DNA from 2 places in the Lacrimispora xylanolytica genome. Region 1 is predicted to be linked to the other one. Evidence: predicted binding sites of a transcription regulator. Region 1 holds the regulator's gene; the other holds the start of a gene.
What was found. The regulator HrcA, encoded in region 1, represses chaperone genes, less so after heat shock. The targets are predictions, from matches to a motif close to TGTTAGCACTCNNNNNNNNNGAGTGCTAACA.
Positions count from the first base shown of each region.

Region 1 (6,906 bases):
CCTTTGCTCTGTAAACGAATGGATTGGCCGTTATCAATTCCTGCGGGAACTGCAACACTGATTTTCTTTCTTTTTGTTATAAAACCAGTTCCATAACAATCGGGACATTTCTCCTTGATTACCTTACCAGTACCGCCACAATCGGGACAGGTCTGAACACTCTGAACCTGACCGAAGAAGGACTGCTGGGTGTACATGATCTTACCTTTACCGTTACACTTGGTACAGGTAATGGGGGATGTTCCTGCCTTTGCGCCGCTTCCGTGACAAGTATTACATTCCTCTTTGAAATTAATTTCAATCTCTTTTTCGCAGCCAAAAATCGCCTCTTCAAAGGTAATACGGACGCTGGTTCTTACATTGGCTCCTCTGGCCGGACCATTGTACGCAGCGCCGCCTCTGGAACGGCCGCCGCCAAAGATATCCCCGAAAATATCTCCAAAGATATCTCCCATATCTGCTCCGCCAAAATCAAAGCCACCGAAACCGCCAGGTCCACCGCTGCCATCAAATGCTGCTGATCCAAACTGGTCATACTGACGTCTCTTATCAGGATCGCTTAATACACTGTAAGCCTCAGAAGCCTGTTTAAACTTCTCTGCTGCCACAGCGTCCCCGGAATTTGTATCCGGATGGTATTTCTTAGCCAATGCCCTGTAAGCCTTCTTAATTGCTGCATCATCTGCATCTCTTGGAACGCCAAGGGTCTCATAATAATCTTTTTTACTCTCTGCCATCTTAGGTCTACCTTTCATAAACTAAGGAAGCCCGGCAGGACATCTCCTGCCGAACATAAGAGCCCAAACTGTAAGCTACGTTTTTACCGGGCTATACAAAAGAACTCATGCCTGCGGAAAAAGTGCTGTATCGCTACAACACTTTCTCCAAAGCCCTGTCAACTGACCAGACTATTTTACACTTCTTTGTACTCTCCGTCAACTACGTCGCCGTCTTCATAGGAAGCACCTGCTGCACTCATGTCAGGACCTGCACCCTGTCCCTGAGCCTGCTCATAAACCTTAGCAAATAAAGCCTGTGCACCTGTCATCAGTTTTTCTTTGCCTGCCTTGATATCTTCGATCTGAGCATCTGTCATCTCGTCGATTGGAGCTCTGTTGATGGCTTCTTTTAATGCATTTAAATCCGCTTCTACTACTGCTTTATCGTTAGCGTCGATCTTATCTCCAACTTCCTGAAGAGCTTTCTCTGTCTGGAATACCATGGAGTCAGCATCGTTTCTTGCATCAATGCCTTCTTTACGCTTCTTATCCTGTGCCTCGTATTCAGCCGCTTCCTTCACAGCCTTGTCGATATCAGAATCAGACATGTTGGAGCCGGAAGTAATGGTGATGTGCTGTTCCTTACCTGTTCCTAAATCCTTAGCGGACACGTTAACGATACCATTGGCATCAATATCAAAGGTAACTTCGATCTGAGGAACGCCTCTTCTTGCTGGTGGAATTCCATCAAGACGGAACTGGCCTAAGGTCTTGTTATCTCTTGCAAACTGTCTCTCACCCTGAACAACGTGGATATCTACAGCGGTCTGGTTGTCAGCTGCTGTGGAGAATACCTGGCTCTTCTTTGTCGGAATGGTAGTATTTCTCTCAATTAATCTTGTTGCTACGCCACCCATAGTCTCGATGGATAAGGAAAGTGGAGTAACATCAAGTAAAAGGATATCGCCTGCGCCTTCATCGCCTGCAAGCTTACCACCCTGAATGCTGGCACCAATCGCTACGCACTCGTCTGGATTTAAAGACTTGGAAGGCTCTTTGCCTGTCAGCTGTTTTACTTTTTCCTGAGCTGCTAACATACGGGTAGAACCACCAACTAAAAGTACTTTTCCTAATTCAGCAGATGTAATGCCTGCATCTTTTAATGCATTCTGAACTGGAACTGCTGTACGCTCTACTAAATCTAAGGTAAGCTCGTCAAATTTAGCTCTTGTTAAGTTCATATCTAAATGCTTCGGGCCTTCAGCTGTTGCTGTAATAAATGGCAGGTTAATGTTTGTAGTTGTAGAGGAAGACAGTTCTTTCTTTGCCTTCTCTGCTGCTTCTTTTAATCTCTGCATAGCCATCTTATCACCAGATAAATCAACGCCTTCTGCTTTCTTGAATTCGTCGACCATCCACTGTGTGATACGGTTATCGAAATCGTCACCACCTAAGCGGGTATCACCGTTGGTGGAAAGTACTTCAATTACGCCGTCACCGATTTCAATTGCAGATACGTCGAAGGTACCACCGCCTAAGTCGTATACCATGATCTTCTGCTCATGCTCGTTGTCAAGGCCGTATGCCAAAGCTGCTGCTGTCGGCTCATTGATGATACGCTTTACATCAAGACCAGCGATCTTACCAGCATCCTTGGTTGCCTGACGCTGAGCATCGTTAAAGTAAGCTGGTACGGTAATAACAGCTTCTGTAACCTTCTCACCTAAGTAAGCCTCTGCATCTGCTTTTAATTTCTGAAGAATCATAGCAGAGATTTCCTGAGGGCTGTAGTTCTTGCCGTCAATGGTTACCTTGTAATCGGTACCCATATGTCTCTTGATGGAAGAGATGGTACGGTCTGCATTTGTTACTGCCTGACGCTTTGCAGGCTCACCTACTAATCTTTCACCGTTCTTTGTAAATGCTACGATAGATGGAGTTGTTCTTACTCCTTCGCTGTTAGGGATAACAACTGGCTTACCGCCTTCCATAACGGCTACACAGCTATTTGTTGTACCTAAGTCAATACCAATGATCTTGCCCATAGTTTTCTTCCTCCTAATTTATGAAACAAATGTAACATGTTTTCAGATTTTTATATTTTATTATTAATTAGCTACCTGTACCATGGAATGTCTCACCACAGTATCCCGGTAGGTATAACCTTTTAAAAGTTCCTGTGCAACTACATTCTCTCCCAGAGATTCATCTTCCATGTGCATCACTGCATTATGGAAATCTGGATCAAATGGCTGGCCAACTGCTTCAATTGGCTTTACTCCTGCTTCTTCCAGAGATTTCATAAGCTGTTTGTAAATCTTTTCCATGCCTTCAGCAAATGCAGATCCCTTTTCCTCTTCCGGAATGGCTGCAAGGCCTCGTTCAAAATTGTCAACAACGGGAAGGATTCGTTCAATGATATCCTTTGCCCCGATTTCAAACATGGCTGACTTTTCTTTTTCTGTTCTCTTTCTGAAGTTATCAAATTCTGCCATACTTCTCTGGAGACGGTCTGTCAGTTCCTCGATTTTTTCATCCTTTGGATCCGGCTTATCTTTTTTCTTACCAAAGAAGCCTTTCTTTGCAGTATCGCCTTTTGTGCTTCCTTCTTCGTTCTGCCCGTTCTCAGATGCAGTCTCTTCTGCTGTGGGCTCTGTGCCTTCTATCTCATTTTCAGCGGAAACGGCATCTTCCTCATTCAAAATCTCATCTGCCAGTTTTTCCTCTGTTTTCACATCTTCCATGCTCAATGTTCTTACCCTTACCTTTCATCTTTTTTCAATATCACATCAAGCTGCGTCATTAAATTGCGCAGAGTACTGAGAACCTTCTCATAATCCATTCGCTTAGGGCCGATGATTCCAATGGTTCCTCGTAACCCTTCCCCAAGCTCGTAATTGGCTGTTACAATGCTGCAGTCCTTCATATCCTTAACCGGTGCTTCATCTCCGATATAAACCTGGATACCGGAATTGCTTTCCGAGTCATTGACATCATCAACCAGCTCCTGCAAAAGCTCCTTTTGCTCCAGAGTTCCAAGAAGTCTGCTTGCCTTATCTCCCTCGCTCAGCTCCGGATATTTAAAAATATTAGTAGTTCCGCTGGTATAAATCTGTAAATCCTCATCATCTGCCCGAATGGCTGCTGCCACCTCGGTCAGTACCCGGTCAACCACTTCACTGTGATGGCCTGCCTGAACCTTTAACCTGCTGATCACTTCCAGATTAATCTCTTCTATGGTCAGTCCGTTTAAGGCACTATTTAAAAGAATGTTTAGATTTAACAATCCTTCGTCATCCAGTTCCTTATCAATGGGAATCATGGTGTTCTTAATAATATTGCCTTCAATGACAATCACCACCAGAAGCTTTCCTTCATCTACCTTTGACAGCTGGATAAACTTTAGCTTATTTCGTTGATACTGAGGAGCGCTGATCATAGCCGCATAGTTGGTATTCTGAGCCAGAAGCTTTGCCATCTGCTTTAACATAAGCTCTACACGGTCTACTCTCTTTAGCATCATATCTTTGATTTCTGTTACTTCTTCTTCCTTTTCCAGCATGATCTGATCCACATAGAATCGGTATCCCCTGTCGGAAGGAATTCTTCCTGCTGAAGTATGAGGCTGAACAATGTAGCCCAGTTCCTCTAAATCAGACATCTCATTACGGATTGTGGCGGAGCTTAAATTCAAATCCGTATACTTTGATATGGTTCGGGATCCAACCGGTTCTCCGGTTTCCAGATAAGTTTTAATGATGGCCTTTAATATGGTTATCTTCCGCTCATCCAGCTGATCTTTATCCTTCAAACTGCCACTCTCCTTTCTTAATGCTTTATTAGTGCTTTGTTAGCACTCAACGTTTGGGAGTGCTAACATCTTCTTTTCATAATATATGCTTTTTTTCTACATTTGTCAATACATTCCTATAAAAAAAATACGTTAAGTTTTTATGACCACTTTCTACATTTTTAAACATAGTACAAGCATATATTACAAAGGTGTTGACATTTTTTTCTTGACTTTTAACACTTTTGTAATATAATAGTAAATGATACACCATAACAACACGATTGCGAGGTAAATCATGAAGCGTTTTTCAGGTAAGCTACGAATCACAGGACTCCTGACAATCCTTTGTATTCTGCTGTTATCTACGTCTGCAATGGCAGATGAAGCTGCTGGTAAAGAACAGACTACAGCGGATGCACAGTCCGGGAGTGTCCAAACGATAAAAAGTGATGCCAAATCCGAGAGTGGTACTGAGGACACAAAAAACTCAGAGGAAATCGGACCTGGTATTAAAAAAGAAACAGAACCGCAAGAGACAGAGCCAACTGGACCTGTTTTTGAAAAAGGAGCATCACTGGGACTTTTTTCTGCAACTGCATATTGCCCCAGCAAAAGCGGAAAAATCGGCCGGACCTACTCCGGTACTACACCAAGAGCACAGCATACCTTGTCTGCGGATCTTACAATTTTGCCAATCGGCACTATGGTCATGATCGATGACGTCATCTATACTGTGGAGGATACTGGAAGCGGAATCAGAGGAAATAAGGTTGATATCTACTTTGGAAGCCGGGAAGAGGCCCTAAACTTCGGCAGACAGACAAAAGAGATTTTTGCAGTGAATGTAAAATAATACATGTCCAAATGGCGCCCAGATAAGCGATTTAATTTCGCTTTCTGAGGTGCTTTTTTGATGTCCAAAATTCTCTCCCCTAATAGTATGAAATAAGTTAGCCTTGACTTTTCTGGAAAAATATGTAAAATGAATACTTGTACCTCATTTATTACAAAACTGTTACATATAATTATAAGAGTGTTAATTTATATTACAGTTTGTAAAAAAGAAAGGAAGTATTTGTAATATGCAAAATAGGAAGAACCTTCACCACATTTCTGGAATTTTACTGATGACAATCTTTGTTTTAATAAACACATTAAAAGCCTATGGTAATCCGGTAACCGGTATTATCGACGGTGCGGATGATAAAAATGTCCGGGGCTGGGCATTTAACAGCTCAGAACGAGAATCCACCTTGCCTGTAAGAGTCATTATCACCAACCAAACAAGCGGTCAGGTGACGGCTGAGCTTGAAACCACTGCTTCCAAACACCGGGAGGATTTAGCCGCGCAGGGAAGCGGTACCGGTAATTATGGATTTGAAGTGAACGTTCCCTGGGATACCTACGAAAATGGCACTTATCTCATTGAAGCCTACGCATCAGGGCAGAAGCTATCCGGCACCAAGGTATACGGCGTTGGCACTGCGGTTCCTGCTGTTAATCTCCGCTCCATCGGTACGTTTAAAACAACCGCCTACTGTCCCTGCAGGCAGTGCTCCGGCAAATGGGGCGGCCGCACCAGCACAGGAACCATTGCTGCTGCCAATCATACCATCTCTGTGGACCCAAGAGTCATTCCTTATGGAAGCAAACTCATGATAGGCGGTGTTATTTATACCGCGGAGGACTGCGGTGGCGGCGTTAAGGGAAGACATATTGATATTTTCTTTAATACCCACGGAGAGACCCGTTTTTATGGCACGAGAAGCATGGAGGTCTTTATAGTCCAGTAGAATAGAAGTAACACCATATTTTTAGAATAAGCTGTAAGCAATTGTGAGGTATTAACCTACATTACCTGAGTATACAATGAGGTTATGAAAAGGCACAGAACACAAAGAATGGTTTCTCTTTGCGTTCTGTGCCCTTTCTCTATTCTTACAAATAAGAATGTATCACCAAATCGCTCTACAGCTTTTCCGTTTTATGAGAAGTTATCCACTCCCATACGCTGCACGCTCATATCTCATATACAAATACATGAAATACGTATTGATACCTGGCTGCTGCTTGCAGACTAAAAATCCATTGAAATATTTTTAATATTCTAGAAGATCAATACAAGTATGTGTTATACATATACATTTAAACGTACATATGCATTTGTATTTGCACATGATTTACATGTACATGCAACGCGTTCCAGCTCTTATATGGATTAACGACCAGTTTAAAGCTTATAACAGGAACTGACTCATCGCATAATTGCTGACATCAATTCCGTGGGAAGTCAGTTTGTAATAACCATCTTTAAATTCCATCAGCCCCTCCCGCTCCAGCTTATCCAGCACCTGACCATAGACATTACGGATATTCTGACCGAAATTACTGACA
Region 1 covers NZ_CP113524.1:1,019,629-1,026,534, reverse strand. Annotated here, with positions in the region: gene dnaJ (molecular chaperone DnaJ) at 1-737, opposite strand, end outside; gene dnaK (molecular chaperone DnaK) at 914-2,764, opposite strand; gene grpE (nucleotide exchange factor GrpE) at 2,828-3,436, opposite strand; gene hrcA (heat-inducible transcriptional repressor HrcA) at 3,481-4,530, opposite strand; gene OW255_RS04915 (3D domain-containing protein) at 4,808-5,365, shown strand; gene OW255_RS04910 (3D domain-containing protein) at 5,595-6,305, shown strand; gene hemW (radical SAM family heme chaperone HemW) at 6,750-6,906, opposite strand, start outside.

Region 2 (6,906 bases), 1.7 Mb from region 1:
AAAAACCTCCATACCAGGATTTTGAAGTCCAATGGCATTGAGCATACCGCCATATGTTTCCGCGATTCTTGGCGTAGGATTGCCCGGCCAGGGCACATTTGCAACGCCTTTTGTGACGACAGCACCAAGATGACTTAAATCAAACATCTCACTGTACTCTTCCCCTGAGCCAAAGGTTCCAGAAGCTGTCATAACAGGATTTTTCAGTTCAATTCCAGCCAGATTTACTTTTGTATTCATCTAAAAGTCTACCTCCTCTGCCCGGAATACCGGGCCGTCTTTGCAGACCCGCTTATTATGAACCATGGAATGCTCATCCACCTCACTGCTTTTGCAGACACAGGCCAGACACGCACCGATACCACATGCCATACGTTCCTCCAAAGAGAGATAGCACTCAATTTCGTTCTCCATGGCATATGCCTTTATCGCTTTTAACATGGGGGTTGGCCCACAGGCAAAAATTACATCTGCGCTCAGGCCATGCTCTCTCACTGCGTCCAGTACATTCCCTTTTGTTCCCTGACTGCCATCTTCTGTGGCTACAAAGGTGGTACCATAAGGAGTGAATTCATCTTCCAGGAACATGGTGTCCCGGTAACCAAGAATAATCTGTTTTTCACAGGCAAGATGCTTAGACAGCTCCAGCATAGGAGGGATTCCAATTCCTCCGCCTATGATGAATGCCCGTTTTCCTGCTGCCCCGGGTTCCAGAGGGAAACCATTGCCCAGGGGGCCAAGGATCTCTGCATAATCCCCTTCTTTATAATAGGAGAATTCCTCTGTACCACTGCCTAACACCCGGTATACAATTCGGATCAGGCCCTTTTCCCTGTCAATCTCACAAATACTGATGGGACGGGGCAGAAGTTTGGAATTATCCTTTGTATACAAAGAAATAAACTGGCCTGGTACTGCTTCTTTTGCAAACTTCTCTGTTTCAATCCACATGCTGTATACGCCATCAGCCAGCTTATCCTGACTGGCGACTCTTGCTGATTCCATTACTTTCGCCATGATGTCCCCCTATAATACCCGGTTGATGTCTGTTACCATATCGATGACTGCCTGCCTTGAGGCCTCACCAAAGTGCTCTGCACCATATTTCTTATATTTATCCTGCTTATATGCAGCGATGATTCCTCTGGAGGAATTTACCACAGCGCCTAATCCATCTTCATTAAAACAAGGTTTTAAATCCTCAGCAGTTCCGCCCTGGGCACCATAGCCTGGAACCAGAAAATAAGTATTGGGCATAAGCTTACGGAGAATTCTGCTCATCTCGGGATAAGTGGCTCCTACCACTGCGCCTACGTTGCTGTAGGTTCCGTCCATGGACTGGGCACCCCATTCTACTACCTTTTCGGCTACCATCTCATACAAAGGACGTCCATCAATCAGCCGGTCCTGAAATTCTCCACTGGAGGGATTGGAGGTCTTAACAAGAACAAAAAGTCCCTTGTCCTCTTCCTTACATACGTCCACAAAAGGTTTCACGCCATCAGTTCCCAGATACGGATTGATGGTAAGAAAATCTGTCCCAAATGCGGTGAAACGATTGCTTCCTACCTGTACTTTACCAATATGAGCCGTAGCATAAGCAGATGAAGTAGAACCGATATCGCCTCGTTTTGCATCGCCAATCACAAGAAGGCCTTTTTCCTGACAATAATTTACTGTTTTTACATAAGCCTGCAATCCTTCAATGCCAAACTGTTCATACATGGCAATCTGAGGCTTTACGGAGGGGATTAAATCGTATACATGATCTATAATTTCTTTATTATACTGCCAGATTGCTTCTGCAGCACCTTCCAGAGTCTCACCAAACTCTTCCAATGCCTTACTTAAGACATGTTCCGGTATATAGTCAAGCATGGGGTCAAGTCCTACACAGATTGGTGCCTTTGTCTTCTGGATTTTTTCAATTAATTGCCTGATCATTGTCTCCTCCTGGGTTCCATTTATTCTTATTATTCTCTATTCTTACCAATTCTATCATAAGAAGGTACTCGCTTCAAGCCTTCTTTCAAACTGACTATAAAAATCCTGTTCCATTTGATAGGGTATCAAATAAAAGTTTTTTAACACATACATGCTCACCTGATTAGCAAAGGATGGGTCATTTTCTGTCTTGATGCGTTTTTCTAAATGTTTCAAATAATGATACCATTTTAGCACAAAGGCTTCGTACTGTTTTACATCAGATGTATCCAGCCACTTTTTTACCTTGACCTTTGTCCGCTCTTCCATTCTGCACTCATGCAATTGGAGAATATACTTCATTTCCTGTTCCCCGTAAACCCTGCCTAAGGGAAACAGACGGCAGATTCCAGGACGGAAGCTATGGATGCTGCATCTTCCCTCATGATTTAGGAAACTGCATCGTTCATCCTCACCTGCCATTTTTAGATTGGGAAGTACGATTCCATCAACTACATTTAATTCAAGCTTATCCTGAAGCAATGCTTCCATGGTACAGGATAGATTCTCACACAAACGGTAACAATCAAGAGGATCCAGGGTGACAGATTGTCCCATCCCCTGACAGCAGTCAGAACAGCCCCTGCAATCCTTGCAGTCTGCCTTTACCATATCATTTATGCCATATAATTTCCCATCGGAAATCTCATTTAAGTCAACTTCCCGTTTCATGGATCCCATTCCTCACTTTAAAATATTTCAAACATGGTTATTTTATCATTTTCTATTCATACTAGCAACGTAGTTTCAATGAAAAATATTAGCACTCACCTGTTGACAGTGCTAACAATGTGTGTTATATTACATATATAACAAATAGAAAACACCAATGAGTGGTGCTGCATCTATCGAATGAAAAGGAGGAACTGATATGTTATTATCCAGAAGAAACAATTTATTTGATGACTTTTTCAATGATCCGTTTTTTACAGATGCATACTTCAACAAGCAATCCTTAATGAAAACCGATATTGAAGACGGCGGTGACCATTATGTTATAGATATGGAACTGCCTGGCTTTCAGAAGGAAATGGTAAAGGCAGAGCTAAAAGATGGGTATCTCACCATCCTTGCTGAAAACAATTCAGAAAATAACTCCGACGAAGAAAAGAACTATATCCGCAGAGAACGGTATCACAGTTCTTTAAAAAGAAGCTTTTACGTAGGAACCAAAATCAGACAGGAAGATATCAAGGCATCGTTTGAAAACGGAATCTTAAAGCTTATGCTTCCCAAGGAAGCTCCTAAGGAAATTGAAGAAAACCGATATATTCCAATTGAATAAGCATGCAAAAGGAGAAGGTCCATACCATCGGACCTTCTCCTTTTTATACGAGATAACATATAATCAGCAGTTGAATTCTTTGACATACGCAGTCGTAACATAAGTCCCGCTTTTAAAGGACTTTTTAAGCATTGTCTCTTCGGCTTCCAGCTTGATGTTCATCCACATCTCTTCCGCGGCAATGGTTAGATGGGACAGCATAATCCCGATACTGATATCACGCATGGAAACTAAGGGCGCAGAAGGCAGAAATTCTCTGCAGGCAAAGATATAAATCCTGTCGTGGTATACAATAAACCGCCAGGGCTGGTTATTCATAGCCGACGGAGACAGCCTTGCTGCTTTTAAAATATTTTTCATTGGCTCACCGATTTCTTCCTTAAATACACAAAGTTCCTTTAATGGTAAGCGCTTTGCCGTAGCCGGATCCCGGTACAGAAGTGTTTTTGGATAGCCAAAAGCAACTGCAACGACCTGCTTAACCCCTTCCATCTCATGACCAGTGATTCTGGTATTCCCCAGATAGCAGGATCCAATGCCTTTCCCTGTCATATATAAGAGAATCGGCTCCAGAATATATCCTGCGTTTGTCAGATACCCTTCTTTCTCCTCGGAATAAAATACCAGATAATAGGGAGCCTCTACTTTCCATAAGCCTTTTACCGGAAGATGGCCATCCAGGTTGTCGCATATTTCCATTTTCACTGAAATGTCCGCATGAAGCTTCAATACACAGTTTCCGAAATAAAGTATATCCTTTAAAAGCTGTTCCGGAATCTGTTCCTTTTTAAATTTTCTGATGGATCTTCTTTTAAATATCATCTGATAAAGATTCATACCTGCTCCCCTCTTTCCCAACCAGCAATTGGACCTAAATCAGCCCTCTCATTTCTTTTAATAGCCCGGCAAATACCAAAAGCGCATCCTTTACCGGCTCTGCTGTGGACATATCCACCCCGCAAAGCTTTAATAAGTCTATGGGAGTCATGGAATTTCCGCCGCTTAAAAATTTAAAATAACCCTCAATTACTTCCTGATCCCCGGAAAGGATCTTGCTGCTGATGGCTACAGCAGCAGAAAAGCCTGTAGCATACTGATATACATAAAATGGCGTATAGAAATGAGGAATTCTGGACCATTCGTAATCAATCTCGGGATCAACCACCATATCCGGACCAAAATAAAATTCATTGAGCTTATGGTATGTCTGACCAAGAAGATCCGCCGTCAGTATCTGCCCCTCTTTTACAAGGCGATGGGTCTCAGCCTCAAACTCCGCAAACATTGCCTGACGGTAAAGGGTTCCACGGAAGCTATCCATAAAATGATTTACCAGATAAGCACGCTCACTCTTATCTTTCGTTGTATCTAAAAGGTGGCGGATTAAGAGAGCTTCATTACAGGTGGAAGCCACCTCTGCAACAAAAATCTTATAACCTGCATCCACATAGGACTGATTTTTATCCGAAAACCAGCTATGAAGTGCATGCCCCATCTCATGAGCCAGGGTAAATACGCTGTCTAAGGTTCCATTAAAATTAAGGAGAACATAAGGATGGATTCCATAAACTCCCCAGGAATAAGCTCCGCTTCTCTTTCCTTCATTCTCATACACATCGATCCATCGGTTATCAAATCCTTCTTTTAAAAGAGCCAGATATTCCTCTCCCAAAGGCTTTAGTCCCTCCAGAACCATGGTTTTCGCTTCGTCAAAGGATATTTTCTTTTCTTCCAAAGATACCATGGGCACGTATAAATCATACATATGAAGTTCATCTACTCCGAGAGCTTCCTTACGAATGGAGACGTACTCATGAAGATAGGAAATCCCTTCCCTTACAGCCTTAATCAAATTGTCATAGACTTCTTCCGGTATTTCATTCTCGGATAGGGAATGTGCCCTTGACGATGAGTAATTTCTTGCAGATGCATAAAAAGCTGCCTTTTTTACATTGGAAAAAAAGGTAGACGCAAGTGTATTTCCAAACTGCCTATAAACACTGTAAAGCGCCTCAAATGCTGACTTTCGCACGCTTCTGTCCTGTTTTTCCATAAGGGCGATATAGTTACCGTGGGTAATTTTAACCGGTTCCTGGTTCTCATCAAGAATCTCAGGGAATTTGGCATCTGCATTATTGAACATATTGAAAATATCAGATGCCCCTGACGTCGCTTCCAGGGATTTTGCAAGAAGGGCCTCTTCCGCAGCGGATAAGGTATGCTCCTTCTTTTTCATAATAATTTCCAGGGTTCTTTTATAACGCTTTAGCTCCGGTATATTCTCCTGGTATTCCCGAAGGGTATTTTCTGGAATTGTCAATATCTCAGGTACTAGAAAAGCAGAAAGACTGGCCGCCTGATAGGATAAGGCTCTTGCTTTTGCTGCAAATTCCTGATATCTTGCATTCCCTGTATCTTCATCTGACTTCTGCTTTCCATATACGAACAGAGTCTCTATCTTTAAGGATACCTCCTCGTCAAATTTCAGACAGGAAAAAAGCATCTCGCCGGAATCTGCAAGATGTCCTTCATATTTTTTATAACCTGCAATTGCCTGCTCTGTTTCACGGAATAAATCCTCCCAGGCTGTTTCAGACGGCAATATATCCGCCAGGTTCCAGGTGTCGCTTACCGGTATTTCATCTCTCTTTTTCAATGATATCCCTCCAACTGCTTTACTTGTGTTTATTCTATCACCCATATTTCAAAGAAACAACTGGAAATATGGAAATATTTCATTGAATTTTCATGTTTTTTTGTATTATACTATAGGAAAACAAATCAGGAGCCATGATATGAATGTAATCCGCACCAATGCCCCCAGTCAAACACAAAAAAATGATGCAATCACGCTACAGGAAGTTTGCAGAAGCCATGATCATATTTCTCTGACACTTCCAATGGAAGAAGATTGTATTTACTTCTTATTATACGACGAAGAAACCCTCTTATCCGTCCTCTGTGCATTTTTTACCGAAAATATGGATTATGAATGCAGTGGATTCACTCACCCCGGACACAGACAAAAAGGATATTTTACCAAGCTGATCGAAACGCTTTTAGATGAAACAGGAGACAGTGATTTGATTTTCCCCGTAGATGAATCCTGTAAGGATACCATCCACGCATTACAAGCCATGGATGCTTCCTTTTGGTATCAGGAACACATCATGGAACTACCGCTGACCCAATCCATAAAGACAAGCCGTCTAAAAGAGGGGTCTTCTTTTGATGCCCTCTCCCTCTCCATTGCCTCTTCTCCGGAAGAGACCCCGATTCAGTGCGTCTTTTTGCTTGATGGAAAGCAGGTGGGTTCCTGCTGTCTCGACGCTCTGGAACATGGAGCTTATTTTTATGGTTTTGAAATATCAGAACCTTATAGAAACCAGGGGCTGGGAAGTGCCTGCCTTTCTCTTTTTTTAGATACGTATTTTGCCCATCCCAATGCAAGACGATACAAAAAGTTGTTTCTCCAGGTTTCCGGTCTTAACAAGCCAGCCATTTCACTCTATAAAAAAGCAGGATTTCAGATCACTGAAAGCCTGTCCTATTATGTATATTAAACTCAATTATGATAACGAATCAAGCAATACTGTTTTAAGTTAAATTGCTTTTCAACTACTTCATATAGTTCAAAG
Region 2 covers NZ_CP113524.1:2,728,977-2,735,882, forward strand. Annotated here, with positions in the region: gene OW255_RS12805 (dihydroorotate dehydrogenase) at 1-240, opposite strand, end outside; gene OW255_RS12810 (dihydroorotate dehydrogenase electron transfer subunit) at 241-1,017, opposite strand; gene pyrF (orotidine-5'-phosphate decarboxylase) at 1,027-1,944, opposite strand; gene OW255_RS12820 (YkgJ family cysteine cluster protein) at 1,999-2,655, opposite strand; gene OW255_RS12825 (Hsp20/alpha crystallin family protein) at 2,855-3,268, shown strand; gene OW255_RS12830 (nitroreductase family protein) at 3,332-4,105, opposite strand; gene pepF (oligoendopeptidase F) at 4,140-5,924, opposite strand; gene OW255_RS12840 (GNAT family N-acetyltransferase) at 6,064-6,831, shown strand; gene OW255_RS12845 (GNAT family N-acetyltransferase) at 6,834-6,906, opposite strand, start outside.
Region 2: OW255_RS12825 (Hsp20/alpha crystallin family protein) is a predicted target of HrcA. The motif match lies at 2,742-2,772, and genes of this name have one in related genera.